3 regions of the Actinomadura citrea genome follow, and region 2 is predicted to be linked to each of the others. Evidence: riboswitches for the same ligand, from Rfam matches in the RefSeq annotation. Region 2 holds a riboswitch; each other region holds the start of a gene.
What was found. Region 2 has a riboswitch for cyclic di-AMP ahead of BJ999_RS38870 (C40 family peptidase). Riboswitches for the same ligand answer to the same signal wherever they lie in the genome.

Region 1 (3,261 bases), 7.5 Mb from region 2:
CATGATCGCCGTCTTCTCGACGTCCCTGCTCGGCCCCGACGTCTCGGTCAAGCAGATCGGGCTCGGGATGGCCGTCGCCGTGTTCGTCGACGCCACCGTCGTCCGGATGGTCCTCGTCCCCGCGGTGATGGAGCTGTGCGGCCGAGCCAACTGGTGGATGCCCGGCCGTCGGGGCCCCGCCCATGCTGGAGAAACCCCGCTCCAGGGGGCCGGTTCGCGGGAGACGTCCGGCACAATGTGGGCGGGACGGAGGTGACCGCGTGTCCGCACTCGGAGGATCGCTCGAACGCTCCATCATGGACGTGCTCTGGGCGGCCCCCCGTCCGCTGCGGGTCCGTGAACTGCTGGCCGAGCTGAACGAGGACGCGGAGAAGGCGCTGGCCTACAACACCGTGCAGACCGTGGCCGAACGCCTGGCGCAGAAGGGCCTCCTCCGGCGCACGCAGGACGGCCCGGCCTTCCGCTACGGCCCGACGCGGCCGCGGGAGGAGTACGCGGTCGAGCTGATGATGGACGCGTTGAGCGAGGCCGCGGACCACGGCGCCATCCTGGCGAGGTTCGCCGAGAGCGTCCCGCCGGAGGACGCCCGGCACCTCCTGGACGCCCTGCGGCGGCGGACCGCCGGCGAGGACGCGTGACCGCGTGATCGTCCTGGTGACCGGCCTGGTCGTTTCGGTGGTCGTGCTGGGGTGCGCGGCGGGGCCCGTTCTGGATCTCCTCAGGCGCTCGGCCGTCGGCCCCGGGACGGCCGTCGCCTGCTGGGCGGCCGCTCTCGCCGGAACGTGCATCGCCGCGGCGGGGATCGCGGCGGCGGCGCTGCTCGCGCCGCCGGGCCCGGGCCACGGATTCCTGTCCCGGCTGCGCGACTGCCTGCCCCACCACGGCCGGATCGCCACCGCCGCCGCGGCCGTCGCGACCGCCGTCCTCGTCGCGGCCTGCGCCGCCGTGCTCGCCCGCGGCCTGCCGAGGCTCGGCCGGGCCGTGCGCCACCGCCGGCGGCACCGGGAGATGCTGCGGCTGGTCGCCCGCGAGGACCGCCGCCATCCGGACGTCCTCGTCCTCGACCACCCCGTGGCCGTGGCGTACTCGCTGCCGTCCCGGCACCGCGCGATCGTGGTCAGCACCGGGGCCCAGCAGGTGCTCAGCGCCGAAGAGCTCGGCGCCGTCCTGGCGCATGAGCGGGCGCACCTGCGCCAGCGCCACCACGTGCTCCTGCTGGCCGTGGACCTGGTCCACGCCATGCTGCCGTGGCTGCCGACCGTCCGGCGCGCGAAGGCGCGGCTGCCGCTGCTGCTGGAGATGGCCGCGGACGACGCCGCGGTCCGCGCCCACGGCACGCAGCCGCTGGTCGGCGCGCTGTGCCGGCTTTCGGCGGCGCCCGCCGTCGCGGGGGCGCTCGGGGCCGCGGGCGCGCCGGCCGCCGGTGCGCTGATGGAGCGGGTGCTGCGGTTGGAGGGCGCCGCTCGGGCGAGGCCGCGGCGCGCCGTCCGGCTCGCGGCGGGTCTCTTCGTGGTGGCGGCGGTGGCCGCGCCGCTCCTGGCCGGGGCCGTGGCGATCGCCGAGCTCGCCGCGACGTGCTGAGGCGGTATGTGGCTTTTGGGGAAATCCTCCGCTTCGGTGGCGAACCGACCGTAAACCTCCTACGCTCCGTAGGAGGTCACGGTCCGACGTCCCCGCCGGGGACGGCCGGCGACCGCGCCGAATCCCGCGGACGGCTCCGTCCGGGGAACCGGGGACCCGATCTTCAGGGGTGAATCCGTCCCACCAGGACGGTAGGGCGACTCCGGCCCGAACCCGTCAGCTGACCCGGTAGGCGGTACAGGAGAGGACACCGCATGCAGCGACGAGCTGCCGGCCCCCGAACGACAGCCCGCCGCAGGATCCGCACCGGCACGGCATGGACGGCCGCCTTCGCGCTGTCCGCCGGGCTCCTCGCGCCCGCGCCCGCCCACGCCGAGCCCAAGCCGACGCGCAAGCAACTGACCGCGCAACAGGAGAAGCTCGCCGACGAGGCCGAGAAGCTCAGCGAGCAGTACAACGGCCTGCGCGAACGCCTCAAGCAGGCCGAGCACGCCGCGAAACTCGCCAAGGGCAGCGCCCTGCGCCAGAAGCAGGCACTGGACGAGGCGCGCGAACGCATGGCGAAGATCGCCGCGGACAGCTACAAGAACGGCCCGGCGGACCCGGCCATCACCTTCGCCTCGTCCTCCGACCCGCAGGCCGTCCTGGACCAGTCGGCCACCCTCAACTACTTCGCCAAGCAGAACGACACCCGCATCACGCAGATGCTCCAGGTGATGCAGGGCGCCGACCGGTCCCGCAAGGCCGCCGAGCAGCGCGCCGCCCAGGTGCGCGCGCTCACCGGCGAGGCGAAGAAGAAGCGCCGGGAACTCCAGGTCAAGCTCAAGAAGGTCGAGAAGCAGCTCGGCACGTTCAAGACCGCCGGCGCGCGGCCCGGCTCCATCCCCAACCTCAGCTCCGGCGGAGCCTCGGCCAAGGCGATGACGGCCGTCCGGGCCGCCCTGGCCCAGCAGGGCGTGCCCTACTCCTGGGGCGGCGGCACCGCGTCCGGCCCGAGCTACGGCACCGCGCAGGGCGCCAACATCAAGGGCTTCGACTGCTCCGGCCTGACCCTGTACGCCTACGCGCAGGTCGGCATCACCCTCGGCCACTACACCGGCAGCCAGTACAACGCCGGGACCCACGTGAGCATGAGCCAGCTGAAGCCCGGCGACCTGGTGTTCTTCCACAGCGACCTGCACCACATGGGCATGTACATCGGCAACGGCAACATGGTCCACGCACCGCAGACCGGCGACGTCGTCAAGATCGCCCCCCTCGCCGGCCGCCCGTTCGCCGGCGGAGTCCGTGTCGCCTGACCCCCGAGATGTCGCCTGACCCCCGAGATGCCGCCTGACCTCCGAGATGCCGCCCGCCCCCGGTGCCCGGCCGCCGATGGCCGATCACCCTTCGCCGCCCTGGGCTCCGGGATGAGAACGCACGTCGGCGGCCGCCCTGGACGGGACGGCGCGAACACCGGACGGCGGGCGGGACGGCTGAGGCGGTCGTTGCGCCGCGACGTCCTCCGGCTTGCGTCCGGCCTGTTCGTGCTTCTCGGTCTGCTGGCGATGCACGGCTTCCAAGCCACGTCGAGCCCGGTCGAGATGAGCGGCGTTCCGCTGCCGTCCATGGCCGCCGGGCACGCGGCCCCCGTCACCGGAGCGGTGACGGGGCACCGCCCGCCCCAGGACGACCGGTCCG
Region 2 (3,261 bases):
GCCTGTGCAGCGGACGGCTGCATCCCCGCGGTCATCACCACGGACGAGGGAGGACGGAGTGGAAACAGCCACACTCGCACGTCGTGGCACCGACGATTTCGGGCTGAGCGAGGAAGAGATCCGGTTGCTCGCCCAGATCGCCAGCGGTGTCACCGCCGATGTGGCGGCACGCAAGCTGGAACTGAGCGCTCGGACCTTGCGGCGCCGGCTGCGGACGATCTGCGACCGGCTGGAGGTCAACACCCCTATCGAGGCCGTGGTGTGGGCGGCCCGGAGGCAGCTCATCTAGCGATGCACCCCCCGACGCTCGCCAGGGGACGGCGAGCGTCATCCGGAGAAACGGCGGCTCATCCGAATTCCGTCCGACCCCGCAGCGGCGGCGCCCGCGCCCTGGCAGGTAGGTCCCTGCAGAAGGCGTCGCCGCGGACGGCGTTCGGGCCTGACAGGCCCACCCTGCCCGCCTCGATCTCCGGCGAGCCCGGCCCCGCGACGGCTCTGGCCGGCGCGCCCCGGCCCGATCAGTTCAGCATGGTGAACGGCACCGCGAACCCGGTCGGCGTGACGGGTCGGCTCCGACAGCACTGACCGACCTCGCGACGGGCCTGATCGACGCACCTCGGCCGACCAGGGCGGCGCGGTCGGCCCCACGATGGTCGATCGGCTTCACAGAGTCGACGGGTGCGGTGGCGGGGTTCTAGGGCCTTTCTCGAAGTCGCCTCGGGCACGCGCGCGAACGCGTGACCTGCCCGGTGCAGCGAAGCCGGAGGCGAGCGAAACCGGGCTGATCGCGAAGCGATGCCGCGTTCGCCCAGGCCCGGTCACGTAGCGAGCCGCCAGGCGAGCGAAGTGGGCCGGGACTTTGGAACACAGCTAGGCGACCCGGACGCCGCCCGCGAAGGGGCGTCCGTTCATGGAGGCGATCTTCACGACGTCCCCGGTGTGCGGGGCGTGCAGCATCTTGTCGCCGCCGACGTAGATCCCCATGTGGTGCAGGTCGGAGTAGAAGAAGACGAGGTCGCCCGGCTGAAGATCGCCGCGCGACACGTGCGTCCCGGCGTTCCACTGGCTGCCGGTGTAGTGCGGCAGGTTGATGCCGACCTGCTTGTAGGCCCACATCGTGAGGCCGGAGCAGTCGAAGGTGGTCGGGCCGGCGGCGCCCCACACGTACGGGCGGCCGATCTTGCCCATCGCGTACCGGAGCGCCTGCGCGGCCTTGCCGGTGCCGATGACGGGGAGCTTGGCGAGCTGGGTGGGGTCCTTGTCGACGAGCTTGCCGCGGATCTTCTCGTAGGCGTCGGTGATCTTCGTGCGCTGCGAGTCGAGCTGCGTCTTCAGGGCCTTCACCTGCTTGGCGCGGGCCTCGGCAGACTTGCGGGCACGCTGAGCGGACTGCATGGCCTGCATCAGCCCGAGCACCTGGGTGCTGTCCTGCTTGGCGAAGTAGTGGAGGGTCGCGGCCTGGTCGAGGATGGACTGCGGGTCCTGGGAGGCGACGAACGAGACCGCGGGGTCGGAGCCGCCCTGCATGTAGCTCGTCGCCGCGAGAGATCCGACCTTCTGGCGGAGCGCCTCCAGCGTCTTCTCCTGGCGCTTGGCGTTCTCCGTGGCGACCTTGGCGGCGCGCTGCGACTGCGCGAGCCTGACCTTCAGCCCGTTGTACTGCTCGGTGAGCTGTTCCAGCTGGTCGGCGAGCTTGAGCGCCTTCGTCCTCAGCTCCTTGGCGGAGGGCTCGGGGTCGGCGTGCGCGACGGCGATCGCATGCGGGGCGATCGCGTGCGGAGCGGCCGAAACGACGGCGAGCGCGCCGACCATGATGGCCGCGCGCCCACGGAAGTGTGAAAGGGAAGCATGCCGCGATCGCTTCACGAATACTCCTCTCCTCAGCCGCCTACCGGGTTAGCTGACGGGTTGGGGCCGGAGCGGCCCGTCCGCGTCCGTGGGCGAACCGATCGCCCGCGACTGCGGATTCACCCCTCACGGTGGTCGCTCAGGGCGATTCCCCGAAACGCTCCGAAAGTGGGTCCCCGGCTCCCCGGGCAGCTGGTTGCGACCCGTGGGACTCGGCGGTGCGGCCTCCGTCCTACGGTGGGCCGACGTCAGCGATGGACACTAACGGACCCCGCATTGGATGCCAACCAGAACATGCGAATTCGCAGGTCGCGCTGCGCGGTGAACGAGGGAATCGCCGGATGGGTCGCGTTCCGTGCGCTGTGTTCTGCCTCACTTTTCGACCCCCCCTCGGCAGTGCCTAGTCTCTTTTATCTAGTCACTTGCGCGCGGTGCTCGGCACGGTTGGACGGAGGGCGTCGCCCGGCGAGCACGCGGCGTTCGATAATCTCGCCTGCTTGTGGAAGTCGTGATCCGGCGTGCACGTACCGCCGACGTCCAGGAGATCCGCAGGCTCGTCGACCTGTACGCCGGGTCGGGGCGTCGCCTGCTGAAGAAGACGACGGTCAAGCTGTACGAGGACGTCCAGGAGTTCTGGGTCGCCGAGGACGTCCAGCACGGGACGCCGGGGCCGCTCGTCGGCTGCGGCGCCCTCCACGTCATGTGGGAGGACCTCGCGGAAGTCCGTTCGGTCGCCGTGGACAAAGGATGCGGGGGACGGGGAATCGGGCACCGGATCGTGACCCGCCTCCTGGAGAACGCGCGTGAACTCGGCGTGCGAAGGGTGTTCTGCCTTACCTTCGAGGTGGAGTTCTTCGCCCGCCACGGCTTCCAGCAGATCCTGGGGACTCCGGTGGCGCCAGAGGTGTACGAAGAACTTCTCCGCTCCTACGACGAAGGCGTGGCAGAGTTCTTGAACCTCGACCGGGTCAAGCCGAATACGTTGGGCAACACCCGGATGTTGCTTCGCCTGGAGGACTGAGATGAGCGATTCCCCCCACGGCGGGCGGCCTTACCAGCCCCGGCAGGGGCAGGGTTCCTACGGCCCGCCGCCTCCGTACCAAGGTTCTCAGTGGCAGCAACCACAGCAGCGGTCGTCCCAGCAGCAGTGGGAGCAGCAGTCCCAGCAGCAATGGCAGCCGCAACAGGAGCAGTGGAACCAGCAGCCCGCCTACGACGACTACGGCTCCTACGACGACGGCGGTGAGCCGGTGCTGGCGCCGATCCACCGTAGGGCGGGAGCGCGAATCATCGACAACGCGCTCGTCGCGGTCTTCGGGTTCGCGCTCGTCCTCCCGGTGACGATCGGCGCATTCGGTCTGGGCAAGCCCGGCAGCAAGACGGAAGACGAGGGGGGTGTGTGGAACTGGCCCA
Region 3 (3,261 bases), 5.5 Mb from region 2:
AGCCACAGCGGCGTGCGCCGGTCGCGTGCGCCGCCGGTGGCGACGTGGGTCAGCTCGTGGGCGAGGACGACGTCGCGGCCGAGTTCGTTGAGGCGGCCGAAGGTACCGGGGGAGACGATGACGCGGTCCTCGCCGCGGCCTCCCCCGGCGGCCGGGGCCACGGTGGCGAGCGCGGCGATCTGGCCGAGGCTCTGCCCGGGGCCTGCGAGCGCGGAGGCGAGGGTCGCGTCGGCGGGGACGAGCGCGACGACCCGCTGCGCCCACCCCTTGCCGACCACGGACGTGACGCCCGGGACGGCCGCGTCCAGCCGCCCGGCGATGCCGTCGAGGCCGGCGCCGTCCCCGATGACGAGGCCGGCGCGGCCCCTGACCACCGTCAGGGGGCCGCAGTCCCAGATGTCGGTGTCGTCGGCGAGGCCGCGGGACGTCCCGTCGCCGACGATCGTCCACGTCCCGGCGCGCGGGGCCAGCGTGAGGTAGCGGGTGCGGGCCACGTCGCTCCGGTCGAAGCCGCGCAGCCGGTAGCGCACCTCGACGCGGACGACGGCGGTCCCGCCGTCCACGGCCTCGGTCGTGACGATGCGCTCCCGCCAGCCTTCCAGGGGGAGCTTCCGGAGGTTCCCGTACACGCGGGACTGGGCGTCCTGGAAGGCGGCGGGGGCGTCGCCCACCGTGGCGAGGAACGCCATGCGGTCGCCGTCGCGGACGGCGCGGGCGCGGTTGGTGAGAACGGCGGCGGCCGTGTGCGGGCTGAAGGTCCCGGCGGCCCGGGAGGTGGGGCGCGCGCCGGCGCCCGCCGCCCCGCCGCCGGAGCGCGCGCCCGCCAGGCCGGCGCCGCCGGCGAGGAGGGCGCCGATCCCGCCCGCGCCGAGGGCGAGGACCCTGCGCCGCGTCACGGGGGCGTCCTGCCCGGGGCCTTCCTCCATGGGCGCGATCCTATGCAGGGCGCGGGACGGGGGGCGCCGTCACGACCGGTAGTCCGGGTAGCCGTAGCCGACGACGACGTCTGTGGAACGTTCCCTTACGCGGACGGCGTTGTCGGTGTTGCCCTCGACGGTCTCGATCGTGCCGTCGTCGACCTTCTTGATCACCATGCCGACGTGCTGGATGTCGTCGACGGACTCGCCGCCGTCCCACGCGAAGAAGACGATCGCGCCGGGCCTCGGCTCGGTGCCCCAGCGGCCGTGCTCCTGGAACCAGCGGGCGTGGGCGACCGTCCAGGCGTCGCTGCCGATCTGGTCGGTGAAGCCGATCTGCTCGCCCACCCAGGAGACGAACATGTCGCACCAGTTCGCGTCCCCGTAGCCGTCGAGGGAGCCGCCGTCGCGCGCGAGCGTCTCCTGCGCGCGGGACGTGGCCATGTACCACTCCTGGAACTTGGTCTCGCCGCCGCCGTCCTCCTCGACGCCCACCTGCGAGCGGGCGAGCCCGATGGCCTGCGCGGCGGTGGGCCGCGACTTCGCGGCGGCCTTAGCGGAGGTCGTCGCCTGCGGCCGCGCGGGCCGGTCCTTCTTCTTCGCCGGGGCCTTCGGGCCGGTGGTCTCGGGCTCGTCCTCGGACGAGCGCCGGGACGTGAGCCTGGACGGGTCGCCGTGCGCCGTCAGGCCCGGGGCCAGGTCGGCCGCGGCGGCGGGCCGGGCCGGGGCGGAACCGAACGGCAGGACCGACGCCTGGGCGGTGGCCGCGGCGGTGCCGATCACGGCGGCGCCGACGACCACGCCGCCGGTCGTCCGCCACGTGAGGGACAGGGAGTTCGGCTTGCGGTGCCTGCCGGGGGTCTTCTTGCAGTGCGAGCGTGGCACGGGGGGATCTCCTCGACTTCCATGCCGCCTACCGGGTTAGCTGACGGGTTCGGGCGTGGAAGCCGCCCTACGGCCCGTGAAGGCAGGCCGATTCACCCCAAAAAGGACGCAGTGGGTCCCCGGTTCCACGACGGCCGCGCATGCAGGGCACGGCGGTCCGCGGACTCGGCGGTGACGTGCCCGGGGGCGGGCACGCCGGTTCGGATGGGGAATCTCGGCGGGCGCGGACGCCCGCGGAGTGCAGGGGGTGGGGGCGTGGCCGCGTGGCGGCCACGCCCCAGGTAACGCTGCGGGATTCACTCCTTCTCTTCCAGACGCCTACCGGGTTAGCTGACGGGTTCGGGCGTGGAAGTGGCCCTACGGCGGCTCCCACCGGACTGCGGAGAGAGACGCGCCGATTCACCCCGGGTGCCGGAATGCCCGTTCGGAGACGTTGTCCGAACTCCGGCGGATATGGGTCCCCGGTTCCGCACTGAAGCGGATTCGGCGCTGCCGCTGCGATCCTGGGGGCGAGATGGGGCCCGGCGCGGGACCTGTCTCCCGCGTGCGAACGAGCGGCGCCTGATGTTGTGGGTGGACGGCGGCCCGTCTCCGGGACCGTCCGGGGATCTGCCCCGTGTAGGCCACCGCGGCTGCGCGCTCAGCGCCATGCACGCTGCGAGCGTGCGCACGGTGGACGGGACAGGCCGGTCTGCGTCGAGACCGTGCGGCGCCTTCGGGCGCCGCGGGACGGCACGTGGGGCGTGCCGCCCTGGGGGAGCGGCACGTGGATCGCGCCGCCGTCACGCGGGTGCTGGATGCGCCGCGTGGGGCCGGGGCGCCGGGTGGGCGCCGCGGGGCCGCGGCGTCTGGAGGGCGCCGTGAGTGGTGACAAGGTACCAAAACCCCAAAGGAAGGCAAACCCCCCCAAAACCAACAACGGACCAGGTCAGGCCTGGTCCGTTGTCGATGAGGCTCCGTCACGCCCGCGGGGCGGGGGTGTCGGGGCGGTGCGTCAGGGGCGCCCTGCGCCGTAGTAGTTGCTCAGGTAGTAGCCGGAGGTGATGTCGGCGATCCTGACGACGTCGCCGGTGTGCGGGGCGTGGATCATCTTGCCGCCGCCCACGTAGAGGCCGACGTGGCCGAGGCTGCTGAAGAACACCAGGTCGCCCGGCTGGAGGTTGCTCTTGGCCACCCGCTTGGTCGCGGCGTACTGGGAGTTGGTGGTGCGGGTGATGCCGACGCCCGCGGCGGCCCAGGACTTCATGGTGAGGCCGGAGCAGTCGTAGGAGCCAGGGCCCTCGGCGCCGTAGGAGTAGGGCTTGCCGAGCTGGGCGTAGGCGAAGTCGAGCGCCGCGCGGGCCGGACCGCTGGCCGGCCCGTTGTAGGTGCCGCCGGTGCCGCCGCCGGGGCCGCCCGAGCCCGACGGCGTGTTCGGGCTGAGCCGGCGCACGATCGCCTTCTGCTTCTTCACCTGCTT

Region 1: another riboswitch for cyclic di-AMP. It lies ahead of BJ999_RS04750 (C40 family peptidase); the one in region 2 lies ahead of BJ999_RS38870 (C40 family peptidase).
Region 3: another riboswitch for cyclic di-AMP. It lies ahead of BJ999_RS14145 (CHAP domain-containing protein); the one in region 2 lies ahead of BJ999_RS38870 (C40 family peptidase).

Annotation. Positions count from the first base shown of each region.
Region 1 covers NZ_JACCBT010000001.1:963,282-966,542, forward strand. Annotated here, with positions in the region: gene BJ999_RS04735 (MMPL family transporter) at 1-256, shown strand, start outside; gene BJ999_RS04740 (BlaI/MecI/CopY family transcriptional regulator) at 261-638, shown strand; gene BJ999_RS04745 (M56 family metallopeptidase) at 643-1,581, shown strand; cyclic di-AMP (ydaO/yuaA leader) riboswitch at 1,687-1,832, shown strand; gene BJ999_RS04750 (C40 family peptidase) at 1,836-2,879, shown strand; gene BJ999_RS04755 (DUF6153 family protein) at 2,991-3,261, shown strand, end outside.
Region 2 covers NZ_JACCBT010000001.1:8,483,557-8,486,817, reverse strand. Annotated here, with positions in the region: gene BJ999_RS38875 (transcriptional regulator) at 59-289, shown strand; gene BJ999_RS38870 (C40 family peptidase) at 871-1,812, opposite strand; cyclic di-AMP (ydaO/yuaA leader) riboswitch at 1,870-2,076, opposite strand; gene BJ999_RS38865 (amino-acid N-acetyltransferase) at 2,348-2,869, shown strand; gene BJ999_RS38860 (RDD family protein) at 2,871-3,261, shown strand, end outside.
Region 3 covers NZ_JACCBT010000001.1:2,997,772-3,001,032, forward strand. Annotated here, with positions in the region: gene BJ999_RS14140 (gluzincin family metallopeptidase) at 1-926, opposite strand, end outside; gene BJ999_RS14145 (CHAP domain-containing protein) at 966-1,802, opposite strand; cyclic di-AMP (ydaO/yuaA leader) riboswitch at 1,812-1,967, opposite strand; cyclic di-AMP (ydaO/yuaA leader) riboswitch at 2,103-2,301, opposite strand; gene BJ999_RS42940 (C40 family peptidase) at 2,797-3,261, opposite strand, start outside.